3 regions of the Rossellomorea sp. GAMAL-10_SWC genome follow, and region 2 is predicted to be linked to each of the others. Evidence: predicted binding sites of a transcription regulator. Region 2 holds the regulator's gene; each other region holds the start of a gene.
What was found. Region 2 encodes Rex, which represses fermentation and respiration genes when NADH is low (regulators of the CRP and FNR family bind a similar motif). Its sites were predicted from a motif close to TTGTGAAATATTTCACAA; they were not measured.

Region 1 (11,179 bases), 450 kb from region 2:
TCTTACTTACGAAATGATTATATGATAAGTAAAGCTCATCAAAAATGCCATCTGTGTACATTTGAACTGTACGATTAGCAAATTTTTGAATATCATCGAATGAAGGTTGATCTGGAAGTCCAAGAACCTCTTCAACGATTGGGTAACCTAAACGCTTAAAGTAGTCACGTCCAACTCGACCTAGTACAATAATTGCAAATTCATCATTCGATTTATGACGCTCTTTAATTGTATTAGTTACCGCACGTAATACGTTACTATTAAATGCACCCGCTAAACCACGGTCAGAAGTGATGACAATGTAACCAGTCTTTTTAACTGGACGAGTTACTAGCATCGGATGTCTACTGTTTACACCTTTTGCCACGCTACCAACTACCTCTTGCATTTTTTCCATGTAAGGAACGAATTGCTTAGAGTTTTGCTCAGCACGGTTTAATTTCGCAGCAGAAACCATCTCCATCGCTTTTGTGATTTGGCTTGTCTTTTTTGTTGAATTAATTTTTGTTTTTATATCGCGTAATGATGCCACAGGTTTTCACCACCTTTTGGTAAACAGTTAAATGAAGGACGAGCTAAAGCCCGATCCTTCAAATCCAGATATTTAAATCGCCTTCTTATTTAGAAGCAATAAAGTTCTTTTTAAAGCTTGTGATTGCAGCGTCAAGGTCAGCTTCGTTTGGTAATTTACCAGTATCACGAATAGCATCTAAAAGACCTTTAGCGTTTACGTCCATCCAAGCTAACATTTCTTCTTCAAAACGAGTAATGTCTTCAACTGCTACGCTGTCTAAGTGGCCACGTGTTAATGCATATAAAGATGTTACTTGTTTTTCTACTTTTAATGGTTTGTGTAAACCTTGTTTAAGGATTTCAACTGTACGAGCACCACGGTTAAGTTTAGCTTGAGTTGCTTTATCTAAGTCTGAACCGAACGCAGCAAATGCTTCAAGCTCACGGAATGACGCTAAGTCAAGACGTAGCGTACCTGCTACTGATTTCATCGCCTTAGTTTGCGCTGAACCACCAACACGTGATACAGAAAGACCTGCATTGATCGCTGGACGTACGCCAGAGAAGAATAAGTCAGACTGTAAGAAGATTTGTCCGTCAGTAATCGAGATTACGTTTGTTGGAATATAAGCTGAGATATCACCAGCTTGTGTTTCAATGAATGGTAATGCAGTTAATGAACCGCCACCTAATTCATCATTTAACTTAGCTGCACGCTCTAATAAGCGAGAGTGTAAGTAGAATACATCCCCTGGATATGCTTCACGACCTGGAGGACGTTTTAATAATAGTGAAAGCTCACGGTAAGCTACCGCTTGTTTTGATAAATCATCGTATACTACTAATACGTGTTTACCATTGTACATAAACTCTTCACCCATTGTTACACCAGCGAAAGGAGCTAAGTATAACATTGGAGCTGGAGATGAAGCAGGTGCAGTTACAACGATTGTGTAATCTAATGCGCCATGCTTACGTAAAGTTTCAACAAGTCCACGAACTGTTGATTCTTTTTGACCGATTGCAACATAGATACAGATCATGTTTTGGTCAGCTTGGTTAAGGATTGTATCGATAGCAACAGCTGTTTTACCAGTTTGACGGTCACCGATGATTAACTCACGTTGACCACGTCCGATTGGTACAAGAGCGTCGATCGCTTTGATACCTGTTTGTAATGGCTCATGTACTGATTTACGTGCCATTACGCCTGGAGCAGCGTTTTCAATTGGACGAGATTTAGTTGTTTCGATTGGGCCAAGACCATCAACTGGTAAACCTAATGAGTTTACTACACGTCCTACTAATGCTTCACCAACTGGAACTTGCATGATGCGTCCAGTACGACGAACTTCGTCGCCTTCTTTAATGCCTGTGTAAGGTCCTAAGATGATAATACCTACGTTGTTTTCTTCTAAGTTTTGTGCTAGTCCCATAACGCCGTTAGAGAACTCAACTAGTTCTCCAGACATACATTGGTCAAGACCATGAGCACGAGCGATACCGTCACCAACTTGGATAACTGTACCAACATCACTAACTTCTATTTCAGTTTGGTAATTTTCGATTTGCTTTTTAATCAGCGCACTGATTTCTTCAGCTTTGATGCTCATGCATTTCACCCCTATCTACAAACTATTTTGCGATTAATTCACGTTCAATTCGAACAAGTTTATTTTTTAAACTGCCGTCAAAAATACGGTTTCCAACACGAACTTTGTACCCACCAATTAAAGATGGATCAATTTCGTTTTTCAAACGTATTGAGTTTTTACCTAATTTAGAAGCGAATAACGCTCCAATTTTATCTAGTTCTTCAGAAGACATTGCCTTCACAGAGTAAACTGTTGCATCTGCAATATTACGAGTTTCATTCGCAATTTTTACATATTCAGTTACTAAGTTAGAAATAGTGCTCATTCGTCCACGATCAACTAATAAGCATACTAGATTTAATACCGTTTCAGAGATTGAAGCAAACGTGTCATTTAAGACAGACTTTTTGCTTTCTTTTGTGATACCAGGATGTTGTAAAAACTTATTTAATTCTAAGTTTTCTACATACTCCTTTTTCACTACTTGTAAGTCATGTTCAACAGTTTCTACTAAGTTTTGTTCAGTTGCTAATTCAAAAAGAGCGTTTGCGTAGCGTTTTGCAACTAATTCGTTACTCATTTAGCTTCGCCTACTTCTTTAAGATATTGATCAAAAATAGCAGATTGGTCTTCAGACTTCACTTCTTTTTCAAGTACTTTAGAAGCAATTAATACAGATAATGAAGCAACTTGTTGTTGAACTGATTGTACTGCAAGCTCTTTTTCACGCGTAATTTCACGTTTAGCGCTTTCTTTCAAGTTTTCAGCTTCTGCTTTTGCTGCTGCAACGATTTCTTCACGTTGTACATCAGCTTGCTTTCTAGCTTTCTCAAGAAGCTCACGAGCTTCAGTTCGAGCAGCAACTAACTCTTGCTTTTGCTCTTCAACTAGTTTCATTGCATCAGCGTTGTTTTTCTCAGCTGAGTCTAATTGATTAGCGATGTGATCTTCACGTTGTTTCATAATTCCCATTACAGGTCCTAATGCATACTTACGTAATAAAGCAAGTAGGATTAAGAAGATTACTAATTGAAACGCTACATCGCCCCAAGGTATACCATGTCCGTTTGCTTCACCGATTACGAATAATGAACCGTTTAACACAAGCCTTCACTCCCTTCGAGGGTATCATTTAATAATTTTTCTTTTTTATAACATAGCCTAGGACTCTTACCGACCCTAGCTTTACTTTCAAAATTCAATCTTTACAACAAAAGTGCCATAAAGGAATGGCGAAGTAAATGTGAACACAAACTTCGCCATTTTTTAACTGCTTGTATAAATCTTAAGCTTTACCAAATGCCATGAACGCGATAACTACCGCGATGATTGGAAGTGCCTCAACTAATGCAACCCCGATGAACATTAAAGTTTGAAGAGTTGAACGTAATTCTGGTTGACGAGCAACACCTTCTACTGTACGTGATACAATTAAACCGTTACCAATACCTGCACCTAGTGCACCTAAACCTATTGCGATTGCCGCTGCGATTAAAGCCATTTTAAATTTCCTCCTTCTTAATCATAAGAAATATATTTTTTTTTATAATTTTTATCTAACTACCAATTTTAATGAGCAGATTAATGCTCGTCCGCCACTTTATGTGACAAGTAAACCATTGTTAACATTACGAAGATAAACGCTTGGATTGAACCAACAAATACAGAGAATCCCTGCCATATGATCATTGGTATTGCCGCTGCAATTGTCCAAAGAACGCCTTCTCCTGCGCTTGCTGCATAAGCATGTGTACCCATTGTTGCAAGTAAACCTAGTAAGATTTCCCCCGCGTAAATGTTACCGTAAAGTCGAAGACCTAGCGTTAATGTGTTTGCTAATTCCTCAATAATTTTTAATGGGAATAAGAATGGCATTGGTTGGAAGAATGTTTTACCATACGCTCCAAAACCGCGCATCTTAATACCATAATAATGTGATAAACCAACTATAAAGATTGCTAATGATAAAGTAATGACTGGGTCTGATGTAGGTGATTTCCAAACTGAGTTTCCATCGAATGAGATATCGAATGGTAGACCTAACATATTTGAAACAAATATGTACATAAGTAATGTCACACCTAGTGTAAGGAAGCGACCACCAGTTTCCCAATCCATTGTACTGTTGATAATGCCTTTAACGAAATCTATAACCCACTCTAAAAAGTTTTGCTTTCCTGATGGGCGTATTTGTAGACTTCTTGCGCATGTAACTGCGATGATAAAAACGATTACTGCAGCAATGGTTGTCATTAGAACATTTGTTAACGTAAAATCTAAACCAATAAATTTAAAACCATAAGTGCCGTGTTCCAATTTATTCACCTCTCTTCCTTGCAAAAGACGTTTGTTGTAATGCAAAATGTATCATAATGACAAGATGTCCTGTCATTAGTCCCGCAGTTAGTGCCGGTATGCTCACAAAATTTTCATACCGAAGCGCGATGACCATAGCTAGAGCCACCGCTGAAAGACAAATTACAGTACCTAAAGATCGAACTTTTTGTTGCTTTAAAACTCGGTCAAAGAAGGTATTTATCTTTCTGTGAAGAATCCATATACAATAAAAGCTAGTTACTGTTCCGAGAATATAGCCTGTGAATATTGTTTTATAGTCGGTAAATGCCCAACCCAAAACTGCTAAAGCAATGATATACAACATATCTCGTGTGAATCGTCTAAAATTATCTTTTTGCATGTAACTAGTCCCCTGGTGTGAATTGCTTAACTAATTTAAGCGTGCCATAGATTCCAGTAAATAATCCTAACAGTAAAAAGATGATCATAAATACTGGTACTGGCCAATTAAAAAATGAATCAATCCATCTTCCTAAAAAGATGCCTATGAGAATAGAACCGACAAGCTGAGCTAGAATGGAAGACATGAGTGCCATTGCTTTAAGAGGATGTTGATTGTTGTTTTTCATACAAAATCCCTCCATGTCAATTTTCATTCTCAAAAAATTGCCAAAAGTCTTATCATGGTTAATTCTACAACAAATATTTGCTAAAATCTCTAAACATTGAAAACGTTCACAAATTGTTCACAAAACGTTCAAAAAATTTTAATAACATAGTATTTACATACAATAAAAACCCTTTTAAACATTCATGTTAAGCATACAATATGTTACAAAAATGTGTCAATTACCTAAATTAAAAAACTATTAAAAATTACTTACCAATTTTTAGTCTTCAACATAAATTTTAGCGACGTTAACGTAAGATTCCGTTGCACTTTCATATTGTTTACGTTTATAAAAGATCACAAACTTATAAATCCCGCTTTTTGGAAAGTCCTTTAAAACTAATTCCTTTTTGATAATCCCCCTTTTACTATTCTCCTGTTCATCAATAACACCTAACAAACGGAATGTTTCTGATTCAAAAACAGCAATTTTGTATTCCTCAACCTTACTTGGTAAATAGAGCTCATATTTATAGCGATTTTTTCCTTTTACTCTTCCAAAGTGAAATCCCATTACTGACGGAAAGTTCGGTTCTCCTTGTAGTAATAAAAACGGCATTCTTAGATTTTCATCATCATTTGTACTAAACGTAATTGCCCCATCATAAAATCCATCTCTTAATACCTTCGTATCAACTGTTGCAGTAAGATTAATCTTTTTGCTAGTATGCGGTGGAATAGTAAAAGGCTTAGGTAATACCCATTGTATTCCAGTGGCTGGCTGATTATTTATAGCTGTAACTTGTTTTGATATATTTGATTTATTAGATATTCTAACGACAAAATCTTTCTTAACTTGTAAATCTGTTTTTCTTGTTACTCCTAAAGATAAAGACGTCGGGAATAATGTTGTCTCAGTCTCTAGTGCTTTTTCAATATCTAATCTTCCAGCCCCTTGTTCGTACGCATGATACATCTTTTTATTATTCTTATATAATGGTGTTGCTGTATTGACTAGCACACTTTTTAAATCCTCCATACTCCAATCTGGGTGCAATTGTTTTACTAGAGCAGCTGCTCCAGCAACGTGTGGACTTGCCATACTCGTTCCTTGAAGTGCTAAATACCCACCGGGAATTGTACTTTTTATTTGTACACCTGGAGCTAATAAATCAGGCTTCATTTGCCAAGTACCTGTTACTGGCCCTCTAGAGCTGAAATCCGCTAGAATATCTACCTTCTTTTCATGTCCAGTTTTAGCTTCCACTCTACTTTTTTCAATGATCTTCTTAATCATTAAGCCTTCTTTTCTTGAAATAGTCGCAGCTGGAACAGTAAATTTACCTTTAATTTGTCCGATGAAATTTCCATCAATATTATTAAAGACAATAACAGCTTTTGCACCAGCATCTTGAGCATTTTTTACTTTATCAGTGAATGTGATTTTTCCTCTTTCAAGCAAGACTATTTTGTCTTTCACTCTTTTTAAATCACGCTTTTCCCCATATTTCTTAAATACAAATCGCCCATTTAAACCTTTACCCCATTTAGCAGATCCAATCATAGGACTAATAATTGTCTCTTTATTTTGTACATGTATAGATGGGAAAAGAACAGGAGGATAGCTCGCACCAACTGTTAAAGCCTTTGATGCAGTTGCAGGAGAACCAACAGTCCATAGTCCTGGTCCAGAGTTTCCTGCAGCTGTAATTGCAAGTACCCCCTTCTCTACTGCCTTATCTAACGCAATACTTGTCGGCCAGTCTGGTCCGTTGACATCATTACCAAGTGATAAATTAATAATATCTACTTTATCCTTCACTGCTCGCTCAATTGCAGCCATAACCGTTTCAGATGTACCAACGCCACCAGGGCCAAGGGCACGGTATGCATAGATTGTTGCCTTAGGTGCAACGCCTTTTCTTTTTCCATTAGCCGCTATTACACCAGCTACATGAGTACCATGAAATGTACTTTTTTCTTCAAGTTTAGTTTCCATTGGGTCTTTATCTAAATCAATCGTATCGTACCCGCCACCATAATTTGATTTCAAATCAGGATGTCTGTAATCTACACCAGTATCGATTACTCCTACCTTAACGCCTTCACCCGTAATCTTTCTTCCCCTTTGATCCTTATATAATTGAGCTTCGTCAGCTCCAATAAAAGGGATGCTATCTTCCAAATGAGCTCTATAAGTTGTAACAAAATGCATGTCCTTTACTAACGGCATTTTAGCTAACTGTGATAACTCTTCAAGAGAACCCGATACTGAAAAACCATAGTACGTCTCAGTGTATTGTTGCCTTACAGTTACATTTGGGAAACGTTCAGCAATATGTTTTATGGCCTGTGTAATCATTCCATCTTTAATCGAAATTAAAGCAACTTGTTTTTGTTGTTCATGTGCATTTACATAAACTTCTTTAAATGGAATTAGTAAAAAAACTAGACAAATAATTATTTTAAGAAAGTAATTTTTCATTCAATGCAGGTTCTCCTTTATATAAGATATTTTCTTTTTAGCTTTCTCACTAATCGTTCATTCATGTATAAAAAGGTAATTTTCTCTAGAACCTACAAAGTTTTCAAAATAAAAAAAGACTAACTCTAGGTAAAGCATTAAGCTTCCTTAAAAAGTTAGTCTTTTAGTATTATCATTAATTTTTTAATTCGGGTTGGTTAAACAACTGGAATTTTTTATTTGTAACATACGCTTTCACTTCATGGATCACAAAATACAATATGGATGCTCCTAAAACTACGACCCATGCATTTAAAATTACTGTCTCCTGCCAAATCCCTAAAAGCATAAAAAATGCAGGAAGAGTAATTGTAGTCCAAGATTGAATCATTGCAACGATTCCTGTATATCGTTCTATTTTCTTACCTAATACTAGGCCAGCAAAGAATAGATACCATAAATATGCCCACATAACCCACAATAATCCGCCTACTACATCATGAATTATAGCGAAGTTCACGAAAGCCCAAAGGACAGACATGATGGAAACCCAAAGAGAGAACCAGCCTAAGCCTGTTCCATTAAAACCTTTAAGATTTGTAAATCCATTATATAAATAAGTAATACCAAAAAAGAAAATACTTGCCGTATTAAATAATTCCCACTTACCAGCACCTAAATGCATTAATAAGTAGATAGGAAAAACGATTTGTAAAGTACCAACAAATAAGTTTAATAATGCTGCACTTTTAGCATTCGCCTTATTTAATAAAACAAGACTATTTAAAAACAGAGTTGCACCAGATAAAAGTAAACCTACAGCTCCCATAGTGACTTGTTAAAAAGAAAATTGTTAAAAATTCACTTTTTAACTCAACCCTCCTACTTTAAGATTAGAAAAAAAATACAAGCGCCTGATCTAAGTCAAACGCTTGGATTAAATTATTTTAAAACGATCCCTACGATAATCGCCGTTAATACACTTACTAATGTTGCACCAAATAATAATTTTAAACCGAAACGAGCGACAACATTACCTTGTTTTTCATGTAAACCTTTAACCGCACCTGCAATAATACCAATTGATGAGAAGTTAGCAAATGACACAAGGAATACTGACACAATTCCTAATGTACGAGTTGAGAACTCTTTACCATGTTTTGCTAAATCCATCATTGCAACGAACTCATTTGAAACAAGTTTTGTTGCCATAATACTACCTGCGTCAACCGCTTCTTTAAATGGTACACCCATAATGAATGCGAATGGAGCAAATACATAACCTAAAATTCCTTGGAATGAGATTCCAAAAATCATATCAAAGATATTATTAATTGCACCAATTAATGCAACAAATCCAATTAACATTGCTGCAACGATGATTGCTACTTTGAAACCATCTAAAATATACTCACCAAGCATCTCGAAGAATGTTTGTTTTTCTTCTTCTTGTACCGTTAAAATATCCTCTTCAGCTGAAACAGTGTACGGATTGATGATTGATGAAATAATAAAGCCACCAAATAAGTTTAAGACAATTGCTGTTACTACATATTTTGGTTCAACCATTGTCATATATGCCCCTACGATCGACATAGATACTGTTGACATTGCTGATGCACAAAGTGTATATAAACGATTTTTAGGTAAATGACCTAATTGTTTTTTTACTGAAATGAAAACTTCAGATTGTCCTAAAATTGCAGATGCTACTGCATTGTAAGACTCTAATTTACCCATACCATTGATTTTACTTAAGATTAAACCAATGTATTTAATAAAAAACGGTAAAATCTTTGTGAATTGTAAAATACCAATTAATGCAGAAATAAATACGATTGGTAATAATACTCCTGTGAAGAATGGGAAAGCACCTTCATTTGCCATTCCACCAAAAACGAAATTAACGCCTTCACCAGCATATTCTAATAACTTTCCAAATCCGTTAGAAATTCCTTTAATTAAAATTAAGCCTACTTCTGTATTTAATAATAAGAACGCTAAAATGATTTGAACAACGACCATGATTACGACTGGACGATATTTAATGTTTTTACGATCACTACTAGCGATGAAAGCTAGACCGAAAACAACTAGTAATCCAACAAGAGCTATAATATATTTCATGTTTCTCCCCCGAAAATCCAATAAATTTATTTTTATTTAATATAAGCGCTTTCAAAACGAACACAACTTTTTATTTGTTGGATGTCAGACATCATATAGAAGTTAGATGTCAGACAAGGATTAACCTTGTAAATCTTTTGAACTAAATGACCCTGGAAGTAATTCCTTAACAGTTGTTTCAGCGATGTCACCTTTTAAGTTAGTTAAGTATACTTTTGTATTTTCATCACTAAATTCTGCGATAACTTGTCTACATGCACCACATGGTGAAATCGGGCCTTCAGTATCCCCTACTATTGCAATTGATTCGATCTTTGCTGAACCGTTACCCGCAGCGACTGCACTAAATATAGCAGTTCTTTCTGCACAATTTGTTAGTCCATAAGAAGCATTTTCAACATTACAACCTGTGTAGACTGTTTGGTTATTCAACAAAATTGCTGCACCTACTTTAAACTTTGAGTAAGGAGCGTATGCGTTTTCACGAGCCTTTAAAGCTTCGTTGATTAATGATTTTGTATTCATATTTATCACCCTTTAACGAATAAGTTAGGTAATTCTTTATTAAAGTGTGTGAGTTTTGTCTTCGCTTTACCATATTACCAACGTAAGAGCTAAAGAGCAATAACTCACTCACTTTTTTTTATTTTAAAATTATTTTGAAATTAATAAGCTGTGTTAGCTTCTTCACCTTGAACAATTTTAACACCTGAACTTGTTCCGATACGGTTTGCACCAGCAGCTACTACATTTTCTACGTCTTTTAAGTTACGAACACCACCAGAAGCTTTAACGCCAACGTTTTCCCCAACAGTTTTACGCATTAATGCAACGTCTTCTACAGTTGCTCCACCAGTTGAGAATCCTGTTGATGTTTTTACAAAGTCAGCACCAGCTTTAACTGATAATTCACATGCTCTAACTTTTTCTTCATCAGTTAAAAGACAAGTCTCAATAATTACTTTTACTAAAGCTTTACCTTTAGCAGCTTCAACAACTGCACGTACATCTCTTTCAACTAATTCATCATTTTTTTCTTTTAATGCAGAAATATTGATAACCATATCAACTTCTTCAGCACCATTTTCAATTGCGTTTGTAGTTTCGAATGCTTTTACTTCAGGAGTGTTTGCTCCTAGAGGGAAGCCAATAACCGTACAAACCTTTACAGAAGAATCCTTTAATAATTCACTTGCATAAGAAACCCAAGTAGGATTGATACAAACTGATGCAAAGTTAAACTCTTTTGCTTCTTCAGCTAGTTTTGCAATTTCTTCTCTTTTTGCGTCAGCTCGTAATAATGTGTGATCTACTAATTTTGCGTAATTCATATATAGTCGCTCCCTTAATGGTTTTATTATAAAAAAATGTTTATTTACTAAGTTACTTTGAATATGTCTATACTATAACATCGCTATGAAATTTTGTAAAATACAAATTGAACTTATGTTCAAGGATATTTTTTCCTATTAAATTTTAAAAAAGGCTATCTCTTAAGTCAGATTAACTGACACTAAAGACGCCTCCTTTTTAATTTTAAAAATATCTGATTTTCTCTTGCTTATTCCTGCT
Region 2 (11,179 bases):
ATGCGACTATTCCTTTTCCTAGAGCTTGGTTAGAAGAGGGTAGCTATGATTTTAGTTTTAGTGGATTAAAGTCAGCAGTTATTAATTATATGCATAATGCCGAGCAAAGAGGCGAGGAAGTATCACCTGCGGATGTCGCAGCAAGCTTCCAAGAGAGCGTAATTGAAGTAATTGTTTCAAAAACAATTCAAGCTGCAAAAGAATATAATGTAAAACAAGTTTTATTAGCCGGAGGAGTGGCAGCTAATAAAGGATTGAGAGCTACATTACAAGAAGAGATGAATGCTTTGAGTAATATAGAATTAGTTATACCACCACTATCACTTTGTACAGATAATGCTGCGATGATTGGTGCTGCTGCATTTATCCGTTTAAAACAAGGAAAACTAGGTAATTTGGCATTAAACGGGAATCCAGGTTTGGATTTAGAGAATATGTAAGAAGTACTTATTCACAATTTTTTAATAAAATGTGGATAAGTACTTTTTATTTGTTAAAAACTTATTAAACTATGTGTACAAAATTGTGTATAACATTACTGTTTTTCTGTGGATAATGTGTATAAACCTGTGTAAAAGCTAAATGATGATTGAATATATGTGGATAAATATGTAGATAAGAAAAACGGATAGCAAAAAGCTTATCCGTTTAGTCATTAATCTTGTAAGTTCTCCCATTCTTCCATTAGGTCTATTAACTTAGCTTCGATCTCATTTTTCTTATTTGTTAATTCTTGTACTAATTGAAAATCACCATAAACTTCTGGCTTACATAATTCTAGTTCGATCGTCTCTATATCAAGCTCAAATTGCGATATATTACTTTCAATTTCCTCTATTCGGCGCTGAGTTTGACGTAGTTTTTTCTTCAATTCTTTGTCTTGTTGATAATCAGAAATTGGTTGAGAGGATTGTTTAACCTGTGCTAATGTAGCCTCTTTTTCTGCTTGTTCTTTTTCAAATGCTTCGTTTTTCTTAAATTGGTAATAGTCATAATCACCCAAATAAATTGATAATCCTGCTTTTGCTAGTTCAAAAGTTTTTGTGGATAATCTGTTCATAAAGTAACGATCATGAGAAACAAATAAAATCGTTCCAGGGTAGTCTAATAAAGCATTTTCTAACACTTCTTTACTATCTAAATCTAAGTGGTTAGTAGGCTCATCAAGAATTAGGAAATTAGCTTTTTTCATCATAAGCTTAGCCAAAGCTAATCTTGCTTTTTCTCCACCACTTAAAGAGGTAACAATCTTTGTCACGTCATCTCCAGAAAATAAAAAGTTCCCTAATATTGTTCGAATTTCTTGTTCGGGCTTTAATGGATAATCATCCCAAAGTTCGTCTAATACTCTTTTATTAGAAGTTAGTTTTGCTTGCTCTTGATCATAATATCCAACCGAAACGTTTGCACCAAAATCAATCGTTCCCTGTAATTTTTCTAAATCTCCTATAATCGTTTTAAGTAATGTCGATTTACCAACACCATTTGGACCGACTAAAGCAACACTATCGCCTCGATTCAGTACGAATCTCATCGGCTCATCAATTGTTGGGATACGATCATAGCCAATAAATAAATCTTGTACAGACAACACATCATTACCGCTTTGTTTTTCAATTGTAAATGAAAAATTAGCCGAAGATTCGTCTCCAAGTGGCCTGTCTAATCGAACCATACGATCTAATTGTTTCCTACGACTTTGAGCTCTTTTGGTAGTTGAAGCACGCGCAATATTACGCTGCACAAAATCTTCAAGTTTAGAGATTTCCTCTTGTTGCTTTTCGAACTGTTTTAACTCTTGTTCATATTGAGCTGCTTTTAGATCAAGGTACTTACTATAATTACCAACAAATCGTTGATGCTTATGATTAGATATTTCATAAACAATATTAACAACTTGATCAAGGAAATATCGATCGTGGGAAACGATTAATACAGCACCAGGGTATGACTGTAAGTAGCGCTCCAACCAACTTAGAGTGTCAATATCTAAATGGTTCGTAGGCTCATCCAGGATTAACAAATCAGGCTTTGTCAATAATAGCTTACCTAATGCCAGTCTCGTCTTTTGTCCACCGCTTAACGAAGAAATTTTTGTTTCGTAATCTTCATTACTAAAACCTAAACCACTAATTATTGAACGAATATCTGCTTCAAACTGGTAACCACCGTTTTCTTTGAAAGTATATTGAAGATGATCATATTCATTCATAACCTTGTCATAAACGGCTTGATTTGAGTAGACATCCTCTCTAGTCATTTTAACTTCTAATTTTCTCATATTGTCCTGCATCTCTACTAAATGATTAAATACAGAATAATATTCTTCCCAAATCGTTTTATCGCTTTGTAAACCAGAGTTTTGGGCTAGGTAGCCTACAGTAACGTCTTTAGGTTTATTTATTTCACCGCCATCATAGGATATTTCGCCTGCTATGATTTTCAATAATGTAGATTTTCCCGCACCATTACGTCCAACTATGGCAACTCGATCACTCGTTTGAACTTCTAATTTTATATTTGAAAGTATAATGTCACTACCAAAATACTTTGAGACATTATTTACTTGTAAAAGAATCATGGATAACACCTCATTGCAAAATTTTTTATGTATGTAACTGTAGACTGTCAAAATTCTTAAATATAGTGTATATTTTACATTAGAACAAGTACTTTATTACTAAAATAAAGTCAAATTACACACCATAGTAAAAAGAATTACAGTAAGTGGGGGATTAAAAAATGGATTCGGAACAAATTAAAATTCCACAAGCTACTGCTAAACGTCTACCTTTATATTACCGTTTTATAAAGAATTTGTCTTTATCAGGTAAACAAAGAGTTTCTTCAGCAGAGTTAAGTGAAGCAGTAAAGGTAGATTCCGCTACAATTAGAAGAGATTTTTCATATTTTGGAGCACTCGGTAAAAAAGGTTATGGCTATAACGTAAATTATTTATTAACTTTTTTCTCGAAAGCGCTTAACCAGCATGAAGTTATGAAAGTTGCATTAATTGGTGTTGGTAATTTAGGAACAGCATTCTTACACTATAATTTTATAAAAAATAATAATACAAAAATTGAGATGGCATTTGATATTGATCCAAATAAAATTGGTACTGAAATAGGTGGAGTACCCGTTTATAATCTAGATAATCTAGAGGAAGTTATGAATGAAGATATCCAAATCGTTATTTTAACTGTTCCTGCACCTGTAGCACAATCAATAGCTGATCGATTAAATGGAAAAAATATTAGAGGAATCTTAAATTTCACACCTGCACGAATTAGTGTACCAGAACATATTCGCATTCATCATATAGACTTAGCAGTTGAACTGCAAACATTGGCATATTTTTTACAACAATAAATTCATATCAAAATAAAAACCCCCAAAAAAATTGGGGGTTTTTGGTTTTAATGTAAATTGATCTGCTGAAAAACGACAAAAGAGTTCATTAACATATGTGTTAAGATTGGTACCATAATTGAGTTTGTTCGTTTATACAGATAACAAAATACAAAACCGATTAAAAAGTATGATAAAAAGAAGGGCATGTCTCCGTGCATAAGCGAAAAGATCGCTGAACTAATCCCAGCAGAAATAATAAATGGTAAACGATTATAAAGCCTTTTAAAAATAATTCGACGAAAAATAATCTCTTCTAAAATTGGTGCAACTAGACTTGGGATGATAATAAAAGCCGGGTTAAGCTTAGCGATGTTTATGATATTTTGAGTATTTTCTGAGCCCTTATGTAAATCAAATACATAAATTAAAATTAAATTACAAATGATTTGAGTTAACATTGTTATGAAATAACCTAAAATAACCCAATTTATTATTGTACGAAAATTAGTTTTTAGATTCTTTATTCCTTCATAAATGGGTTTATGTAATAAGATAAGTATAATAATTAATCCACTAACGAAACTAATACAACCCCATAATGCCACCGCTTCAAGAGAAGCTGTTTTCTGATCCACTCCAACGTATAAGTTACTATTTAATAAATAGGGCACCCCAAATACCGCTGAATATTGAAGAACGACATACGTTAATAAAATCCATAAATCTCTAGTTTTCAATACGATAGCTCCTTTGTGTTGATATTTTTCAGAACCCAAAGGTTTATAACAACACGTACATTATTTTACTCGTTTCTTTTGTTTCTTAAAAGAAATTTTCACTTTTTATTTTACTTTTGATTGTAAAGAAAAAAACTTATTAAATTTCGACAAGAAAAGTGCCTGCTTCGGGCTTGCAAAATTTTTTGATATTATTTAAACTAATAATTGTGTTAGCACTCAATATACATGAGTGCTAAAAAATAATGATTTGATTATTGAGGAGGTATTACACATGTTAAAGCCATTAGGTGATCGTGTTGTAATTGAGCTTGTTGAGTCTGAAGAAAAAACTGCTAGTGGTATCGTGTTACCAGGTAGTGCACAAGAAAAGCCACAAGAAGGCAAAGTTGTTGCAGTAGGTACTGGCCGAGTACTTGAAAATGGTGAGCGCGTAGCTTTAGAAGTATCTGTAGGTGACCGCATTATCTTCTCTAAATATTCAGGAACAGAAGTTAAGTACGGTGGCACTGAATACTTAGTACTTCGCGAAAACGATATACTTGCAATCATAGGTTAATAAAATAAAAATACTTAAATTAAAAAATAAATTTTTTATATTATAAGGAGGTCATTTTCATGGCAAAGGACATTAGATTTGGTGAAGAAGCACGTCGCGCAATGTTACGTGGTGTAGACGCTTTAGCTGATGCTGTTAAAGTAACTTTAGGACCAAAAGGACGTAACGTAGTTCTTGAGAAAAAATTCGGTTCTCCATTAATTACAAATGATGGTGTTACAATCGCAAAAGAGATCGAATTAGAAGATGCATTTGAAAATATGGGTGCAAAATTAGTTGCAGAAGTTGCTAGCAAAACAAATGATGTTGCTGGGGACGGTACAACAACTGCGACAGTTTTAGCTCAAGCTATGATTCGTGAAGGTCTTAAAAACGTAACTGCTGGTGCAAACCCAATGGGTATCCGTAAAGGGATCGAAAAAGCAGTTGCTGTAGCAATCGAGGAATTAAAAACTATCTCAAAACCAATTGAAGGTAAAGAGTCAATCGCACAAGTTGCTGCAATTTCTTCAGCGGATCCAGAAGTTGGACAATTAATTGCTGAAGCAATGGAGCGCGTTGGTAACGATGGAGTTATTACTCTTGAAGAATCAAAAGGTTTCACAACTGAGTTAGAAGTAGTAGAAGGTATGCAATTTGACCGTGGATACTCTTCTCCTTACATGGTTACAAATTCAGAGAAAATGGTTGCTGAATTAGAAAATCCATATATTTTAATCACAGATAAAAAAGTAACAAACATTCAAGAAATCTTACCAGTACTTGAGCAAGTTGTTCAACAAGGTAAGCCACTATTAATCATTGCTGAGGATGTTGAAGGTGAAGCACAAGCAACGATCATCGTAAATAAATTACGTGGTACGTTCAATGCAGTTACTGTTAAAGCTCCTGGCTTCGGTGACCGTCGTAAAGCAATGTTAGAAGATATCGCGATCTTAACTGGCGGTGAAGTGATTACAGAAGAATTAGGATTAGATCTTAAAACAACTAACATCACTCAATTGGGTCGTGCTTCAAAAGTTGTAGTAACAAAAGAAAACACTACAATCGTTGAGGGTGCTGGTGAAACTGAAGCAATCCAAAGACGTATCGGCGTAATCCGTGCTCAATTAGAAGAAACTACTTCTGAATTTGATCGCGAAAAATTACAAGAGCGTTTAGCTAAATTAGCTGGTGGTGTAGCAGTAATCAAAGTTGGTGCTGCAACTGAAACTGAATTAAAAGAGCGTAAATTACGTATTGAAGATGCATTAAACTCTACACGTGCTGCAGTTGAAGAAGGTATTGTAGCTGGTGGTGGTACTGCATTAATGAGCGTATATAATAAAGTAGCTGCAATCGAAGCAGAAGGTGACGTAGCAACAGGTATCAACATCGTATTACGTGCACTTGAAGCTCCAGTTCGTCAAATCGCTACAAATGCTGGTCTAGAAGGATCAGTAATTATTGAGAAATTAAAAAGTGCGGAAGTTGGCGTTGGTTTCAATGCAGCTAACGGACAATGGGTAAACATGATCGAAGAAGGGATCGTTGACCCAACTAAAGTTACACGTTCTGCACTTCAAAACGCAGCATCTGTTTCTGCTATGTTCTTAACAACTGAAGCAGTAGTAGCTGACATCCCTGAGAAAAATGCTCCAGCAATGCCTGATATGGGCGGCATGGGCATGGGCGGCATGATGTAATAAAGAAAAAACCCTTGAGCAATCAAGGGTTTTTTTTCGCATATAATTGCGAGATCTAAAAATATTGGTTGTTGTTCTTTTTCACCAAAGAAATCAACTCGGTTTTAACATGAAAAATTAGTATTTCTTTCATACTTTTTTCTATTAACAAATTTAATATTTTCTGAATATATTAAGAGAAGGACAAGCTATAAAGAAATGAGGGGATATGGATAGACGAAATTAAAGAATTACAGGAAAAAATAGCAGAAATTAAAGCACTTTTGGGAGTGGCAGAGAGTACTATTGTAAAGGTTGAACAAAAAATTGAGAGAATATAAGTAATACTAGTTGGACTGTACGTTTAATTATTGGAGCAATTTTATGGCAGTTATAAGAATCATCCTAAAAGGTGGCATATAAGAGTTTTATTACAAATCTTTATAAAAGACCGTATTAGACTTCATTTCACAGTAATATTGCTAGCAAATATAGTGAAATAAAGTAAAAACCTGGGACTTTTATAGTTTTATTATTTTTATGTTTCGATTATTTACTTTTGGAGTAGTCGATAATGAGAATAACTAACTGGTATTAGATTGAAGAAATTGAATTAAATAAGACTTAGGCTTTATTGACTATATATCGTTTAAATATGTATAGTAAATTTGATAAAAGCAGAAAACCTTTGATGCTTTTATTACGGTTATATTAAATAACTTTTTAAGGATGATTTAGATGAATTTTGGTTTATATAGAGGATGCCTTTTTGGTCTTTTATTTTCTATACCATTTTGGTTGATCATATTATGGCTTATATTTAGATAGAAAATAAGAAAACCCCTTCACATAAGTAAAAAGCTACTAACTTTCTACATAAAAGGGGAGTAGATCATTACTCTAAAAAAGTTATTTTTTAAACGATAAAGTCATGGAATATTGGTTCAATTAATTCTCCGCTATTTAATTGACCTCTATTTTTTATTACACATCGAACTAGCGGTTCTACATAAATATAATTTTTGTCTTCTCCAGTTTTTATATGCTTAGTTAGACTAAAGAAAGCTGTTTTTTGGCCAGTATTCATTCCAAACTCTACTATCCCTACATTTACATACTCACCATTTTTTAATTCCGAGATTAATAATCCCATTCCTTGTTTTTTATAGCCTGTTATATAGTAATTATTAAATCTCCAGTTAATAATCTTTAACCAATTTAGTGATCGATGTGCAGGTATATAAGTGGAATCTTTTGATTTAGCTACTATACCTTCAAGTCCAAGAGTTTTAATTTGCTCAAAAAACGTCTCACCTTCTGACTCGATATAAAAACTTTTTTTAATTGATTCTTGATCAACTAGGGTTTCTGAAAGGATTTTTTTTCGATAAGATAAAGGTTCTTTCATTAAGTTTTTATTTTTGAGACGTAAAATATCAAAAACGATATATGTTAATGGAAATTGTTTGCTTCCTTGTATTATTTTGTATTCTTGAATAAATCTTACTCGATTGGTTGCCGCTTCAAAATCCTCTCTGCCGTCATTATAACAAACTAAAACACCGTCTAAGTAACAATCATCTAAGTCGATATTTTCGAGTTCAGGGATTCTCTCCGTAATCTCGGTTCCATTTCGATTAAAAAGTTTATTCTTCCCATTTTGCCTTTCAAGCATCATTCGAACACCATTTGATTTTAATTCAAAATAATGTTGATCAGAGTCAAATGGTTTATCAGCATTTTGTAATAGCATTGGCTCAATAAACATTTTTCATTTCGCTATCATGATTGTTGCTTTTCAACATAATCAAGATTCCTTTCTTTTTCATTTGATATATATAAATAACATAAAATTTTTGTTTTCTTATATAGCAATAATTCACTCTATTTTTAGTCTTCCACTAGTTAATGTACTTTTATTTCAAATGTATTTCAAGTCATAACTCGTCTAATTTCACAATAAGATTAATTATCTTCTTATGAAAAGTGGTGTTATGAAATGGTGAGGAAAAATAATTTCAAAATTACGGAACCGATGTTGAACGAGTACTATGATTTGAGTCAAAAAAAGAAAGATATTGAAAATCAGTTAGAAGAATTACAAAAGATTTTTCATGGATACTTTGATCATCAAGTTGGAATGAATGAAAAAGGTGAACTAATTATTAATAATTTAAAACTTGAACGAATCATAAGAAAAAAAGAGAAATTTAATGAGGAGAAGACAATTCATAAATTAGAAGAACTAAACCTGTCTGATTTAATACAAATAGTAAGAAAACCAGATGGAGATAAAATTAAGTCTGCAATTAATTTGGGATTGTTAAAAGAGAAGGATTTGGATGGATGTATATCTGTTAATTCATCACAAGCAATTTATGTTAAACCGCTAAAAAAGTAATTAGTTTAAGTAAAAGGAACTTTCTGGAGAGTATCTAATACTCTCTTTTTTATATGTAACGAATTTTATCTTTCAGAATACTGTATTAGTATACATGTCCAAGTATTCGGACATGCCAATATTGAAAAGGAGTGCTAATTGTGGCAACTTGGAGAAATGATTTTATTTCGATGAACAAGTATACGAGGCCGTCAATAAAATTGAAAGAAGTTAGAAAAATTGTGCTGCATTGGACAGCCAATCCGGGGGCAAGTGCACAAAGTCACCAAAGGTATTTTAACGGTATAGCGATAAAAAATAAAACATATGCATCTGCTCATATTTTTGTTGATTCGAAAGAGGCAATTTGTATTATTCCGCTTGATGAAGTAGCTTATCATGCAAATGATCATTATGAAAGAAATAGTAATGGTGGTGTATATAGAGGGGTGGATGAACTCGCTCCGAACGCAAATAAGCTTTCAATCGGTGTTGAAATGTGTGTCGAAAAGGATGGTACGATTTCACAATATACATTAACACGTACGATCAGAGTAACTGCAGAATTGTGTAAGATGTTTAAATTAAATGCAAATGACATTGTAAGACATTATGACATAACACATAAGCCATGTCCAAAAACCTTTATAGACAACCCCGATCGATTTAACGAGTTTAAAGCACAAGTTGATGCGATCTTAAATCCCCCGGTAACTCAAACAGATTCAGTTCCATACCCTGGTATTTTAAAAGAAGGATCAAGAGGGGAATCTGTCAAAAAAGTTCAACAAAAACTTAAAATAACGGCAGATGGAATTTTTGGACCAGTTACTGAAAATGCAGTTAAAAAATTTCAAGCAAGTAATGGACTAGTTGTCGATGGAATTGTTGGAAAAAACACTTGGGGCAAGCTGTTTTAAAAGACAATATCACATAATCCCAAAGAAAAATCCCTATTTCTTTTTCAAATAGGGATTTATTTAATGAGGTGAGATGATTTTTAAACCAATAACAGAACCAATTACTAAGGTGATAAATAATAGTCTCTTCCGTTCACGTGATTCATTAAAGAACAACATGCCAATCAAAACAGAACCAGCGGCACCTATACCAGTCCAGATTGTATAACCTGTTCCGACGGGTATAACCTTTAAGGCTTTTGATAATAAGTAAAAACTAGTCCATCCAGATAGAATACACAAAATGGAATAGTTAAGTTTTTTAAAATTATTAGATAGCTTCATAAAAATGACAAAGCCAACTTCACCCAAACCTGCAATAAATAAAAATAACCAAGCCATTTTAAGCTGCATCTCCCTTTTCTGCTTTTTTATCACCTGAAGTTAATTTTAAGCCAATAATTCCAGATAATAATGTAATTACCAGAATAACTTTTAATATAGATGCTGATTCATTTAAAAATAACATTCCTATAATAACTGTCCCAGCGGCACCGATTCCTGTAAAAACTGCGTAGGCAGTACCTATTGGAATATCTCTTATTGCTTTTGAAAATAAATAAAAGCTGAACAAGATTCCAGCTATCGTTAAAATTGTTGGTAACAAATTTGTAAAACTTTCTGAGTATTTTAGTCCAAATGCCCAAGCAATTTCGGAAACTCCCGCTATAACTAAGTAAATCCAACTCATAAAAAATCTCCCCTTTATAGCAGACTAAATAAATGATTTTGTTCCGGTAAACTACCTACCGTTCGTTAGTTAAAAGATACACTATAATCTTATTCATGACAAGTTGTAACGTTTCCACAAAAATTTATTTTTTTTATGTATTGAAATACCTTGACCGAAAAAATATACATTGTTAGAATGAGACAATAATACAATATTCGTCATTATTCTTCATATATCCTCGACAATACGGGTCGAGAGTCTCTACCGGGGCGCCGTAACATGCCCTGACTATGAAGGCAGTCTGACTTTGTTTAATTTAAGTCTGATTTTCTGCCTTCTTATGCGTATTTTTCGTATGTAAAAAGAGGAGAAAGTCGGCTTTTTTTATTTTTTTTGGGAAAAATAGTATCAGTTTAACTGATACGTTAATTCAATATATATAGATGGGGTGACCGTTTTGCAACAACATGACACAATTGTAGTACTAGATTTTGGAAGTCAATATAACCAACTTATAGCACGCCGTATCCGTGAGTTTGGCGTTTATAGTGAATTACGTCCTCATACAATCACTGCAGAGGAAATTAAGCAAATGGGTGCTAAAGGGATCGTTTTCTCTGGTGGACCAAATAGCGTATATGGTGAAAATGCTTTTTTCTGTGATGAAGCAATTTTTGATTTAGAAATTCCAATCTTAGGTATTTGTTACGGAATGCAGTTAATGACGCAACATTTCGGTGGAACGGTAGCTAGAGCTGACCAACGTGAATACGGTAAAGCTGAATTAAATATTCAAAATCCGTCTGCCTTATTAAAAGACCTTCCTTCAGACCACGTAGTTTGGATGAGCCATGGT
Region 3 (11,179 bases), 1.6 Mb from region 2:
TGCGGAAAATGCAGTTATTGCTGTACCGATATTACCAGATCCATAGATTCCATTCACAAAACCATGTTTATTTGAAGAGTAATACTTTGGTAGTGAAGTTACTCCGATTGAAAAGACTGCGCCACCTATACCAACAAACAATCCTCCAATAACTAAATCTAAAAGTGAATCAGCATGACTAATGAAAAATACAGGAAATAAAAGTGCAAGAAAACAGATGGTGAAAATAGGTCTTGCTCCAAATCGATTTGTGTAATACCCGATTGGAATACGTAGGATGCTTCCTAAAATAACAGGGATGGCAGTGACTAAGGAGACTTGACCATTTGTTAATTCAATATCTTGGCGAATATTTGGCATGAGTGAAGAAATGAGTACCCATACCATGAACCCTACGATGAGACTTGATGTTTGAAGAGGTAATTGGATTTTAGAACTTTTCATATAATGATGCCCCTTTCAATGGATCAATAATAAAACTTATTAACTAAATATTACCAATCAATCGAAAGTAATGTTGTGAACTATATCACACAAAGTAGGAAGGATGAATAACTTATTTTTAACTATTCGTTAACTCATCAAATTGAAAATTTCTTCATAAGTACTTAGAAGGTTTTTATGAAAAGAGCGCAAAATATTACGTTTTAAAACAGGATCTTTACAAGCCAATTTTTTTATAAATAAAAATGGGACTTCTAGAAATGTCGTAGATTGGGTAACTTCAAGAAGAATGGAATTGTTAACATGAGTATCCAGAAAGAGACTTGGAAAGCATACATCACTTGATTTTAAGCAGCCAATTTTATATTGAAGACCACTCGATTCTTTCATATGAACTTTTACTTTTCCGGTTAAAATGATAATCATATTTTGTTCATTGTGAATAGTTATATTTTCATTAGTTTCTCTAAAGTATAGATTGGATGCAGCAACTATTTTTTTTAAAAGGTTATGATTGATATCATGAAACAAACAGAGACTTTTCAAATTAAGTAAATAATCAGGTTTATACAATTTTTTTCTCTCCCTATATTACAAGACCATATTTTTTCATCATTATATAAAAACGATTTGAGTAAAACTGTGACTCTTTTCACACAACTAGCTCTAATAATAGCGATAGGATGATTTGAAATCAGTTAAAAGAACGGGGATTTTTGAGTATTTTATAGAAAATTAAAGTAATAAAAAATAAATAACCTTAACTATTTAGAGTCTAAGTTAAGGTTACATATAATTAATAATATTCCGTAAAGGTAAGCTTAAACAGCTTAATACTTTAATTGTCTTAAAGAGAACTAATCTATGTTACATATATCTTTTGGGCAGTTATCACAGCCAATTTCATTTTTAAGAAATTGTAAGTCTTTGATAATAATTTTTCCATCGGGAGAATAACCAATAACATTTTTTTTCTTTAAATCACTTAACATCCGATTAACACTTTCTCTAGTAGCAGCACAAAACTTAGCTAATTCTTGATTAGTAAGATGAATATTAAGAAGAATTCCGTTTTCTATTAATTCTCCATAAGAGTTCGATATACGGATGAGTGTGGAGTAAAGTGCGCCTTTTTTACCGTTTAATACTAAGTCTCGAATCTTAGATTGATTTTTTCTAAGGTGAGTAGAGATCCATTTCATAAATTCAAATGTCAATGGAGCATGGTTAATTAGTTTTTTCTCCAAAATATCTTTAGGAATGACCTGCACTTCTGCTGCTTCTAATGCGTAAGCGCTAAGCATATAAGTCGCATTCTCTGAAAAGAGAGTCAATTCTCCAACTAAGTCATCTTTTTGACAAATGCGAAGATTTAATTCATCACCATTTTGAGTCAGTTTACTTATTTGGATCATTCCTGATTTAATAAGATACAATTCTTTAGCATCTTCTCCTTCTTGAAATAAGAAGGTGCTTTTTTTTACTGCACGAGTTGATCCGATTGACTGTAATAAGGAAGCCAAATCTTTAGAAACGATTGAAAGGTCACTTTTTCTATTATTATTTTTTTCCATCAAAGTATCTCCGCTTCGTTATAGTTGAACATAAATGTTTTTATGTATTTAAACAAGTATTTTATGTATTACATTTAATATTATAATACCATGCGATTGAATAGCATAGAACTCTAAGGAGATAGAATATGAAAATATTGCCGTTAAAGCTCTGAAACTACATTTGGCAAAATGATAAATTAATCGTCCAACAAGATATTCTAGAACATAAATACTAAATAGTTTAAATACAAGGTTGTGACATACATCATACAGTGAAAGAATTTTGTATGCTAATATAGTCGTACAAAAAATAAGGGGTGGAAAAAAATGAAGAATATTCTCGATACCCGCAATCGACCATTACGAGATTTAAGAATATCTGTCACAGACCGTTGTAACTTTAGATGCAGCTACTGTATGCCTAAAAAGATATTTGGAGTTGACTATCCCTTTATGAGTAAAGATGAAATCCTATCCTTTGAGGAGATTGTTCGATTAGCAAAATTATTTGCAAAAATAGGTGTGGAAAAGATTCGGTTAACAGGGGGGGAACCTCTTTTAAGAAAAGATCTACCAATACTGGTTAAACGTCTTTCAAAAATTGAAGGAATTAAATATGTGACGTTAACAACAAATGGTGTATTTTTGGCAAAAAACGCCAAAGCACTTAAAGAAGCCGGAATTTGCAGCGTAAATGTAAGCTTAGACTCTCTGGAAGATAAAGTTTTCATGAAGATAAATAATATGAATATGAGCGTCTCCACAGTTTTAAATGGAATTTTTGTAGCTAGGGAAGAAGGGCTAGAAGTCAAAGTAAATATGGTAGTAAAGAAAGGTCTAAATGATACAGAAGTATTACCAATGGTGCGTTTTTTTAAAGAGAAAAATATTACAATACGATTTATAGAGTATATGGATGTAGGGTGTACAAATGGATGGAATTTTAAAGACGTTATCTCAAAGAAGCAATTATTCGATATGATCCAAGAACAATTTGAGTTGGAGCCAATAGAGCAGGATTTCTTTGGCGAGGTAGCAAAACGATATCGATATAAAGGAACGAATACCGAAGTAGGATTTATCTCATCAGTTACCGAAACCTTCTGCGGTTCATGTACAAGAGCCCGCCTATCTACAGATGGAAAGCTATACACCTGTTTATTCGCTTCAGAAGGGTATGACTTAAGAAAAATGTTGCGTACTGGCGTTACAGATAAATCCATTTCAGCAACAATTCAATCAATATGGGAAAAAAGAGACGACAGATACTCTGAGATCCGTACTGAAGAAAGTCATAAAAATCGTAAAATTGAAATGTCTTATATTGGCGGATAAAAAACAACTATTTTTGTATAGTTGTTTTTTTATAGTCCTCTTTAGGAGATGCAGGAAGGGTGAGACCCCAAAGAATCGGGAAGGCTTTAGCCCATGACTCATGGAAAGCGAGCATTCTGTAGTGGAAATCACCAAGACAATCCTTATTTAAATGACAACTTTTTTTCAATAGCAAAAAGAACTTCTCATGTAAGAGAAGTTCCTTGTTCAATTAGGCTATTAGCCTTGTAATATAGCTTTTAAATCGTCTTGTGCATTTGTAATTAATTTTAAGCCAAATGCATCAACTAATACATTTAATACGCCTTCATTAATGAAGTCAGGTGCTTTTGGTCCGATTCGAATGTCTTGGATTCCTAGACTAAATAAACCTAATAAAATGGCTACAGCTTTTTGCTCAAACCAAGAAAGTATAATGCTCACTGGTAATTCATTGACACTACAATTAAAGCTTTTTGCTAATGCAGCCGCAATTTTAATTGTTGAAATTGAATTATTACATTGCCCTAAATCTATAAATCTAGGAATATTTGTACCAGTTACAGTACCGTAGTCTACATCATTAAATCGAAATTTACCGCAAGATGTTGTTAAAACTACTGTATCATTTGGTAAAGAAGTTACAAGCTCACGATAATATTCTCCACCTTTACCTGGGGCGTCACAACCTGCTACAACAAAGAAGCGTTGAATCTTTCCATTTTTTACAGCTTCTACAATTTCAGGCGCAATAGACAAAACTGTTTCGTGATGATAACCAGTAGTCATTACTTCTTCTGATTCGATATTTGCTGCTGGTAGTTCTAATGCACGTTGAATTAGTGGTGAAAAATCTTCCTCTATAATCTTAGTTACTCCTTCTAATCCCGCGACTTCATATGAGAAGAAGCGATCTGCATAACTACCTTTTATTGGCATCACACAGTTTGTGGTTGCTAAAATCGCTCCTGGGAATTTTTCAAATAAACGACGTTGATCAAACCAAGCTTTTCCGATGTTCCCCTTTAAATGTGGATATTTTTTCAATGCTGGATAACCGTGAGCCGGTAGCATTTCAGAGTGAGTGTAAATATGTATACCTTTACCCTCTGTTTGTTTTAACAATTCTTCTAATGCAAATAAATTGTGACCAGTAACAACAATGCATTTTCCTTCAATTCTATTAGAAGAAACTTGTACAGGTTCAGGAATTCCAAAATGTTTAATATGAGCTTCATCTAAAAGCTCCATTACACGAATTGCGGCTTGACCTACTTTCATAGCCATATCTATGTGTTCTTGTAAGTTAAAATTAGAATTTGTTAAAGTCATATATAGAGCTTCATGTGTTACTTGGTCAACAAATGGATCAGTATACCCTAATTGAGCTGCATGTGTTCGATAAGCTGCAATTCCCTTTAATCCATAAACCATCGTATCTTGTAAACTTGCAATTGTTTCATCTTTTCCACATACACCTACAATTTTACAACCACCAACCGGAGTTTGTTCACATTGGTTACAAAACATCATTCATCCCCCTAACAATTTGAATAAACTTATTATATGGCGGGATATAATCATTGTTTGTGACTTAAATCACATGAAATCGATAAATTAAAAAATAAATTATTTTAAATAAAAAAGTTATAAAATCAAATAAGATCCATAGAAAACAAATAGAGAGCGAGAAAAATTTATCTTCTAATAAAAAAGGTGCCTTAATAGACACCCTTTTTTTCAAAATCAACATTAAGATTATACAAAGCACTGATTTTTATATAATGAGAGAATAATAAACTAAATTTAAATATATGAATTACTTTGCAGAGTAGCTTTTAGGTAACTTAAAATGATACTGATTCATCACATCACGTAGTCGGTCAGGATAATCCGTTATGATTCCATCGACACCATCATCAATAAGCTTTTGCATAGTTGGCTGGTCGTCAACTGTCCATGGAATGACCTTCATACCGTACTGGTGAGCTTCTTGAACCATACTTTTAGTAATATAAGGCGTGTAGTTCGAATCAGTAATTTTGCCATCCTGTGGGAATCCATGGACTGGAGAAATTGCATCTACACCTAATGAATGAGCCGCAGCAACGAGATTTCCATCAAAATCATCTATATCGATTCCACCTAACCAAGGTGATTTACCAGGTTTGCCAGGTTGTAGAAATTCTGGTCCGTTCGTTAGCGCAACAAGAGGCAATCGAGGTTCAACTTCATTCATAAGCTTGAGCGAACCCCAGTCAAAGCTTTGAATTGATACTTGGTTCAACATCCCAGCTTCACGTACTTGTTTGGCAACGATTTGAACAAATTCTTCTCGAGGAGCTGTTTGTTCTGGTGCTCCAGCTTCAACTTTCGTTTCGATATTCATCCACACTTTTTTAGCTTTGTATTTCTTTACAAGATCAAATACCTCGGTTAACAGTGGCATACGAGCACCAGGACTTAGTTGCTGGCCAGGGAATTGGGGTAGACCTTTTGAACCACAATCGAGCGTTCTTACTTGAGCTAGCGTTAAATCTTTTATGTATTTACCAACGTAGGGGTACTCTGAATCGCCAACGAATGCTGGCTTTGTGTCAGAACATTTTGTACTAGAAATCTTACGATCGTGCGTAATAACAGCTTGATGATCCTCAGTTATTTGTACGTCAAGCTCAAGGGTGCTTACGCCGAGTTCAAGTGCATGTGAGAATGAAGCTATAGTTGATTCAACTGTAAGCCCCAGTCCTCCACGGTGTGCTTGAAGGTCAAATCCTTTTGGTCCAAATGACTTAAACGTATTCTGGTGCACAGATATTGTTTGTGCTGAAACTTGGCTAACTCCTGAATATACCATTAGTGATGTCATTGCTGCTAAAATTAACTTTTTCCTATTCAGTTTTAATCATCTCCTCATATCAATCTATTACTCTTTAAGAATAGTTGACGAATTTAAAGTTGAAATGATTAAAATAATAAATAAAAGTAAATAAATGTTGAAAAATGTAAAAATAATTAGTTTTTTATAGAAAAAAATAAGCCAAATCCATTTTAAATAGGATTTGGCTTTATTTTTATTGAGCTTTTTTCGCTCTATTTTCTTTTACTTCAAAAGTTAACTTTTCTTTACCCATTAAGATAATCGCGATAAAACCTAAAGTAATTGGAATAAGTGTCCATTTAAAAGTGGTCGCAACAGAATGGGCCATTGCTTCTGAGATTTTATGCAGTACTTCTGGTGGAATTTTAGCTCTTGCATCAGCAGATAATAATGCACGTGAGTCAACTTTTCCGCCGAATGCACCTAAATTACCAAGTAAATCACTTAATTTATTTTTAAATACGTGGTTTTGAATTGTTCCAAAAATAGTAACACCAATTGTCATACCTAATGTTCTAAAGAAAGTATTTGTTGATGTAGCGATGCCTCGTTTTTGAGGTTCGATTTTGTGTTGAGTTGCCATACTTAATAATGAGAATGAACAACCCATTCCAAGACCAGCGATAATCATATAAAACGTTACTGTTGATCGAGCTGTATTAGTATCTAATGTACTTAATAAATACATTCCAATAAAGAATAAAACAACTGAAACTAACATGATGCTTCTATAACTAAATTTACGTACCGATTGTCCCGCTACCTGGCTACCTACAACTGAACCAAGCATCATCGGAATAAGAATGATACCAGAATTTGTAGCTGTACCACCATAAACTGATTGAACAAAAAGTGGAATTAATACAGTCGTAATAATAAAAGCAGAACCGTAGAAAAATGCAACACCTTGAGTTGCCGCAAATAGCTGCTTTTTAAATAAGCTAAATGAAATAATTGGCTCTTCAACTTTTCTTTCAATTAGAATAAATGCAATAAACAATACTGCAAAGATGGCAAATAAGGAAATAATTGGACCAGAATTCCAATCGTATTCATTTCCACCTAATTCAAGTGCAAACATTAAACTGACAACTGAACCAACAAGTGTAATTGCACCAAACCAGTCGATTTTAAGTTTTCTAAGGTGCAGATTTTCTTTATAAAACTGAGAAATTAAATATAAAGAAATAATACCTAAAGGTAAGTTGATATAGAAAATCCAACGCCAATCAATTTGATCAGTAATATATGCTCCTAATAGTGGTCCGAATACACTAGAAAGACCAAAAACTGCACCAAATAAACCAGTCATTTTTCCTCGCTTTTCAGGAGGGAAAATATCGAAAATAATTGTAAAGGCTATTGGCATTAATGAACCTCCGCCAATTCCTTGGATCGCACGATAAACACTTAATTGAACAATACTATTTGCTGTTCCACATAATGCTGAACCAATTAAGAAAATTAAAAGCCCTAATAAATAAAATCGTTTACGTCCATACATATCCGATAACTTACCAAAAATCGGCATACTTGCCATAGTAGCAACCAAATATGCAGAGGTTACCCAAATAAATTGGTCTAAACCACCTAGTTCTCCAACAATTGTCGGCATCGAAGCAGAAACAATTGTGTTATCCATAGCCGCCATGAGCATTCCTAATAATAGACCTGCTACGACAAAGCCAACCTTACTGTCTTTTGAAACCATTAAGTTTCCCCCTTATTTAATTCTTTAGTCTCTTTTGGAATCAAATCATTAATATCATTCCAAAATTTAAATAATAACGTTAACTCTTTGTCATCATACTGGTTAAAAATATTAGAAAGAGAGTCAGATAATGGTTTAAAAAGCTCTGCTAATTCATCATCACGTTCATACACAGGTTGAATTATTACTCGTCTACGGTCATTCGGATCTTGAATACGTTCAACAAAATTGACTTTTTCAAGTCGGTCAATAACTCCTGTTATAGCACCAGTAGTTAGATGTGTTAATTGAGATAACTTTCCAGCTGAAATTGGACCAGTATGACAAAGTAACTCTCGACATCGTAAATCAGTCGCATTTAAATGCAGGTTCGAGGCAAGCCCTTCATTAAAAAGAACGATTGAAGTGCTAAATTTTCTAAATTCCATTATTAGAGACGGAATAAATTCACTTCGAATGATTGGGTTTTCTGACATTTCATTCTCTCCTTAAAATAGGAAGTACTATAAAAAGTTAACGTAACTAAATATCTTAGTAACTAAAATAATTATAATGCAAAGAAACCAATAAAAGTAGAAATTGTGAGTATTTTAACCAAAATTTAATTTAGTATTAAATGATGATTTTTAAAACATTTATTAAATGATTTTTAGGTTAAAGGGATTAGTTTATATAAATAGAAAAAGTTTCATTCTAGGTATTTGGAGGTAGGTGAAAAGTCATGATGATTTAGAATCTATTTTTATACACTTATTTCACCCAATTAATTTTTTCAATAATTAAGTGACCTTTAACGAATGCTATTAAAGGAAGGTTAATGAAAAAAGTGTAGGTGTTCACTATGAAAAAGAATATTGAAATTGTACCTTATCGTACTTCCTGGGAAGAAGATTTTCAGTCAGAAAAAGAGGCAATTGATCTATTATTACCGGAGAAAGCAGCAATTTATCATATAGGGAGTACTTCAATTCCGAATATGTTTGCGATGCCAATCATTGACTTAATGATCGTAGTTAAATGCTTAAAAAAGTTTGATGAGTATAGTGATGTTCTAAAAACGTTAGGTTACGAACAATTGGGGAATCAATCTAATCAAGACAGAAGATTTTTTATCAAATGTGATGATAATTGTAGTTTTCATATTCAAGTATACCCAGAAGGAAATGCTGCTGTTGAACGAAATATTGCATTTAGGGAATATATGATTGCGCATACTGATCAAACAATGGAATATATAAAATTAAAAAAAGAACTTGCTAAAAACAAAACAGAATATAAAAGGGGACGAAAAGAATTTTTAGATGAAATCGATCGAAAAGCAAGTAAATGGAAGAAATAACACTCCTTCCTTGGAAGGAAGGAGTGGCTTAACGATGTTCCTCGTATTTCGTAAGAAGTGAAATTTCTTTTATTTTGGCGATTTGTTGTGAATTTAATGGTTTTGCTATATATGCGTTAAGATTATCTAGTAATTGTTCTTTATTTCGAGCTCCAACAGCTAACGATGAAACTGCTTTATGAGAAAGAACATATTGTAAAGCTAAGCTATGTAAGGATTGTTCCTCATCTAGAAGTTGGAGAAGGCTTTGGATTGTTTCATTACATTCTTGTTCTGTATAGGACATATAGCCCTTGTTAGATAGTTTCTTTACCCATTTACTTGTTAATAGACCTTTTGCTACGGAACCGCGTGCAATGACAGAAATATGATGTTTTTCGAAAAGCGGAAAAAATTCTTCAGGTCTACGCTCTAGCACATTATATTGCATCATAACACCTTGTATAGATGAATGATTTACAAATCGATTAATAACATTTGGACGAATTGAAGAGATTCCATAATGGCGTACTAAGCCTTCTTTTACTAGTTCATCAAAAGTAAAAATAGTTTCTTCATATTGATCCTCGATTGTTCCACCGTGAAGCTGATAATAATCGATATAATCTGTATTTAATCTACGTAAACTGTCCTTAACAGCATCTTTAATATATGCTCTAGATGGATCCCAATACCATTTATTATCAATTGAATTATTCCAGCGGTTTCCGACTTTCGTTGCAATAACCACTTGATCTCTACGACCTTTTAAAGCTTTTCCAACGATTTCTTCATTTTTACCAAAATCATATAAATCAGCTGTATCGAAGTAATTGATTCCAGCATCGATTGCGGCATGAATTGTTGAAATCGCCTCATTTTCTTCTGTCCCAAGAGACATACAACCTAAACCAATTTCGGTTATTTCTAATAAAGTAGAACCAAGCTTACGTTTTTTCATATAAATCCCTCCAAATATAATTGTAGGGAAAAGAGTATTATTTTACAACATATAGAAGCTTGCCATTTGAGTTTTGAATCCATTCTTGAACAGTTTTATATTGCATACTAATAACTTCGAGGGTTTTTAAAATTTCTGTTTTGGAGCCCACAAGGACAACAGAATTTTCCGTCATACACATTTTCATCAGACTACCTCATTTCAGAAAGTATTTTAATGAAATAAATGATAAAATGTATGTGACAACCATATAAATTAGAACAAGGTGATGAAAAAAATGAAAAAATTTGAAGAAAAAACACTAGTGGAAGAAAAAATATTCACAGGAAGAGTTATCTCTCTTTATCATCAAAAGGTAGAATTACCGAATGGAAATACAAGTACGCGTGAAATCGTAAAGCATCCCGGCGCAGTGGCTGTTATTCCAATTACAAATGAAGGAAAAATTATTTTTGTTGAGCAGTACAGAAAAGCGCTAGAAAGAAGTCTTCTAGAAATTCCAGCAGGAAAACTAGAAAAAGGCGAAGAGCCACTTGTAACGGCTAAACGAGAGCTAGAAGAAGAGACTGGATATGAAGCAGCAAATTGGGAGCATATACAATCTTTTTATACTTCACCGGGGTTTGCAGACGAGTACATACATATATATGTAGCAAAAGGTTTAAAGAAACTAGAAAATAGTGCTGCTTTAGACGAAGATGAATTTGTTGAAATTTTTGAGCTAACATTAGACGAGTGTCTAGAGGAACTAAAAAAAGGTTCAATCCATGATGCAAAAACATGTTTTGCAGTCCAATATTTACAATTATTACAAAAAAATTAAAATAAAATTAAAAATAATTCTCAAAATATGGAAATAAACATGGTAAAATAAAGTGACATTTTTTGAGAGGATGAGTAGATGAGAATTTCATCAATTAAAAAAACAGCTAAAAGTCGTCTATCTGGTAATTGGGGTAAAGCGATTTTAACACTTGTGGTTTTTTGGGTAGTA

Region 1: V5E38_RS22090 (AtpZ/AtpI family protein) is a predicted target of Rex. The motif match lies at 5,141-5,158, and genes of this name have one in related genera.
Region 3: hcp (hydroxylamine reductase) is a predicted target of Rex. The motif match lies at 4,902-4,919, and genes of this name have one in related genera.

The regions. Positions count from the first base shown of each region.
Region 1 is NZ_CP144911.1:4,556,694-4,567,872, reverse strand. It holds gene V5E38_RS22125 (F0F1 ATP synthase subunit gamma) at 1-532, opposite strand, end outside; gene atpA (F0F1 ATP synthase subunit alpha) at 618-2,126, opposite strand; gene V5E38_RS22115 (F0F1 ATP synthase subunit delta) at 2,149-2,688, opposite strand; gene atpF (F0F1 ATP synthase subunit B) at 2,685-3,188, opposite strand; gene atpE (F0F1 ATP synthase subunit C) at 3,394-3,609, opposite strand; gene atpB (F0F1 ATP synthase subunit A) at 3,690-4,361, opposite strand; gene V5E38_RS22095 (ATP synthase subunit I) at 4,426-4,806, opposite strand; gene V5E38_RS22090 (AtpZ/AtpI family protein) at 4,811-5,035, opposite strand; gene V5E38_RS22085 (S8/S53 family peptidase) at 5,297-7,501, opposite strand; gene V5E38_RS22080 (AmiS/UreI family transporter) at 7,677-8,309, opposite strand; gene V5E38_RS22075 (NupC/NupG family nucleoside CNT transporter) at 8,423-9,607, opposite strand; gene V5E38_RS22070 (cytidine deaminase) at 9,728-10,132, opposite strand; gene deoC (2-deoxyribose-5-phosphate aldolase) at 10,273-10,938, opposite strand; gene deoR (sugar-binding transcriptional regulator) at 11,169-11,179, opposite strand, start outside.
Region 2 is NZ_CP144911.1:4,110,059-4,121,237, reverse strand. It holds gene tsaD (tRNA (adenosine(37)-N6)-threonylcarbamoyltransferase complex transferase subunit TsaD) at 1-440, shown strand, start outside; gene V5E38_RS19865 (ABC-F family ATP-binding cassette domain-containing protein) at 656-2,581, opposite strand; gene V5E38_RS19860 (redox-sensing transcriptional repressor Rex) at 2,743-3,369, shown strand; gene V5E38_RS19855 (CPBP family intramembrane glutamic endopeptidase) at 3,417-4,088, opposite strand; gene groES (co-chaperone GroES) at 4,363-4,647, shown strand; gene groL (chaperonin GroEL) at 4,707-6,332, shown strand; gene V5E38_RS19840 (ATP-dependent DNA ligase) at 7,228-8,079, opposite strand; gene V5E38_RS19835 (hypothetical protein) at 8,311-8,712, shown strand; gene V5E38_RS19830 (peptidoglycan recognition protein family protein) at 8,853-9,611, shown strand; gene V5E38_RS19825 (DMT family transporter) at 9,672-9,992, opposite strand; gene V5E38_RS19820 (DMT family transporter) at 9,994-10,341, opposite strand; purine riboswitch at 10,532-10,634, shown strand; gene guaA (glutamine-hydrolyzing GMP synthase) at 10,781-11,179, shown strand, end outside.
Region 3 is NZ_CP144911.1:2,480,255-2,491,433, reverse strand. It holds gene V5E38_RS12295 (nitrate/nitrite transporter) at 1-444, opposite strand, end outside; gene V5E38_RS12290 (cyclic nucleotide-binding domain-containing protein) at 574-1,017, opposite strand; gene V5E38_RS12285 (Crp/Fnr family transcriptional regulator) at 1,302-2,018, opposite strand; gene moaA (GTP 3',8-cyclase MoaA) at 2,328-3,335, shown strand; gene hcp (hydroxylamine reductase) at 3,555-4,844, opposite strand; gene V5E38_RS12270 (glycerophosphodiester phosphodiesterase) at 5,134-6,171, opposite strand; gene V5E38_RS12265 (MDR family MFS transporter) at 6,389-7,906, opposite strand; gene V5E38_RS12260 (MarR family winged helix-turn-helix transcriptional regulator) at 7,906-8,382, opposite strand; gene V5E38_RS12255 (GrpB family protein) at 8,748-9,245, shown strand; gene V5E38_RS12250 (aldo/keto reductase) at 9,274-10,185, opposite strand; gene mciZ (Z-ring formation inhibitor MciZ) at 10,223-10,360, opposite strand; gene V5E38_RS12240 (NUDIX hydrolase) at 10,463-11,008, shown strand; gene V5E38_RS12235 (DUF975 family protein) at 11,087-11,179, shown strand, end outside.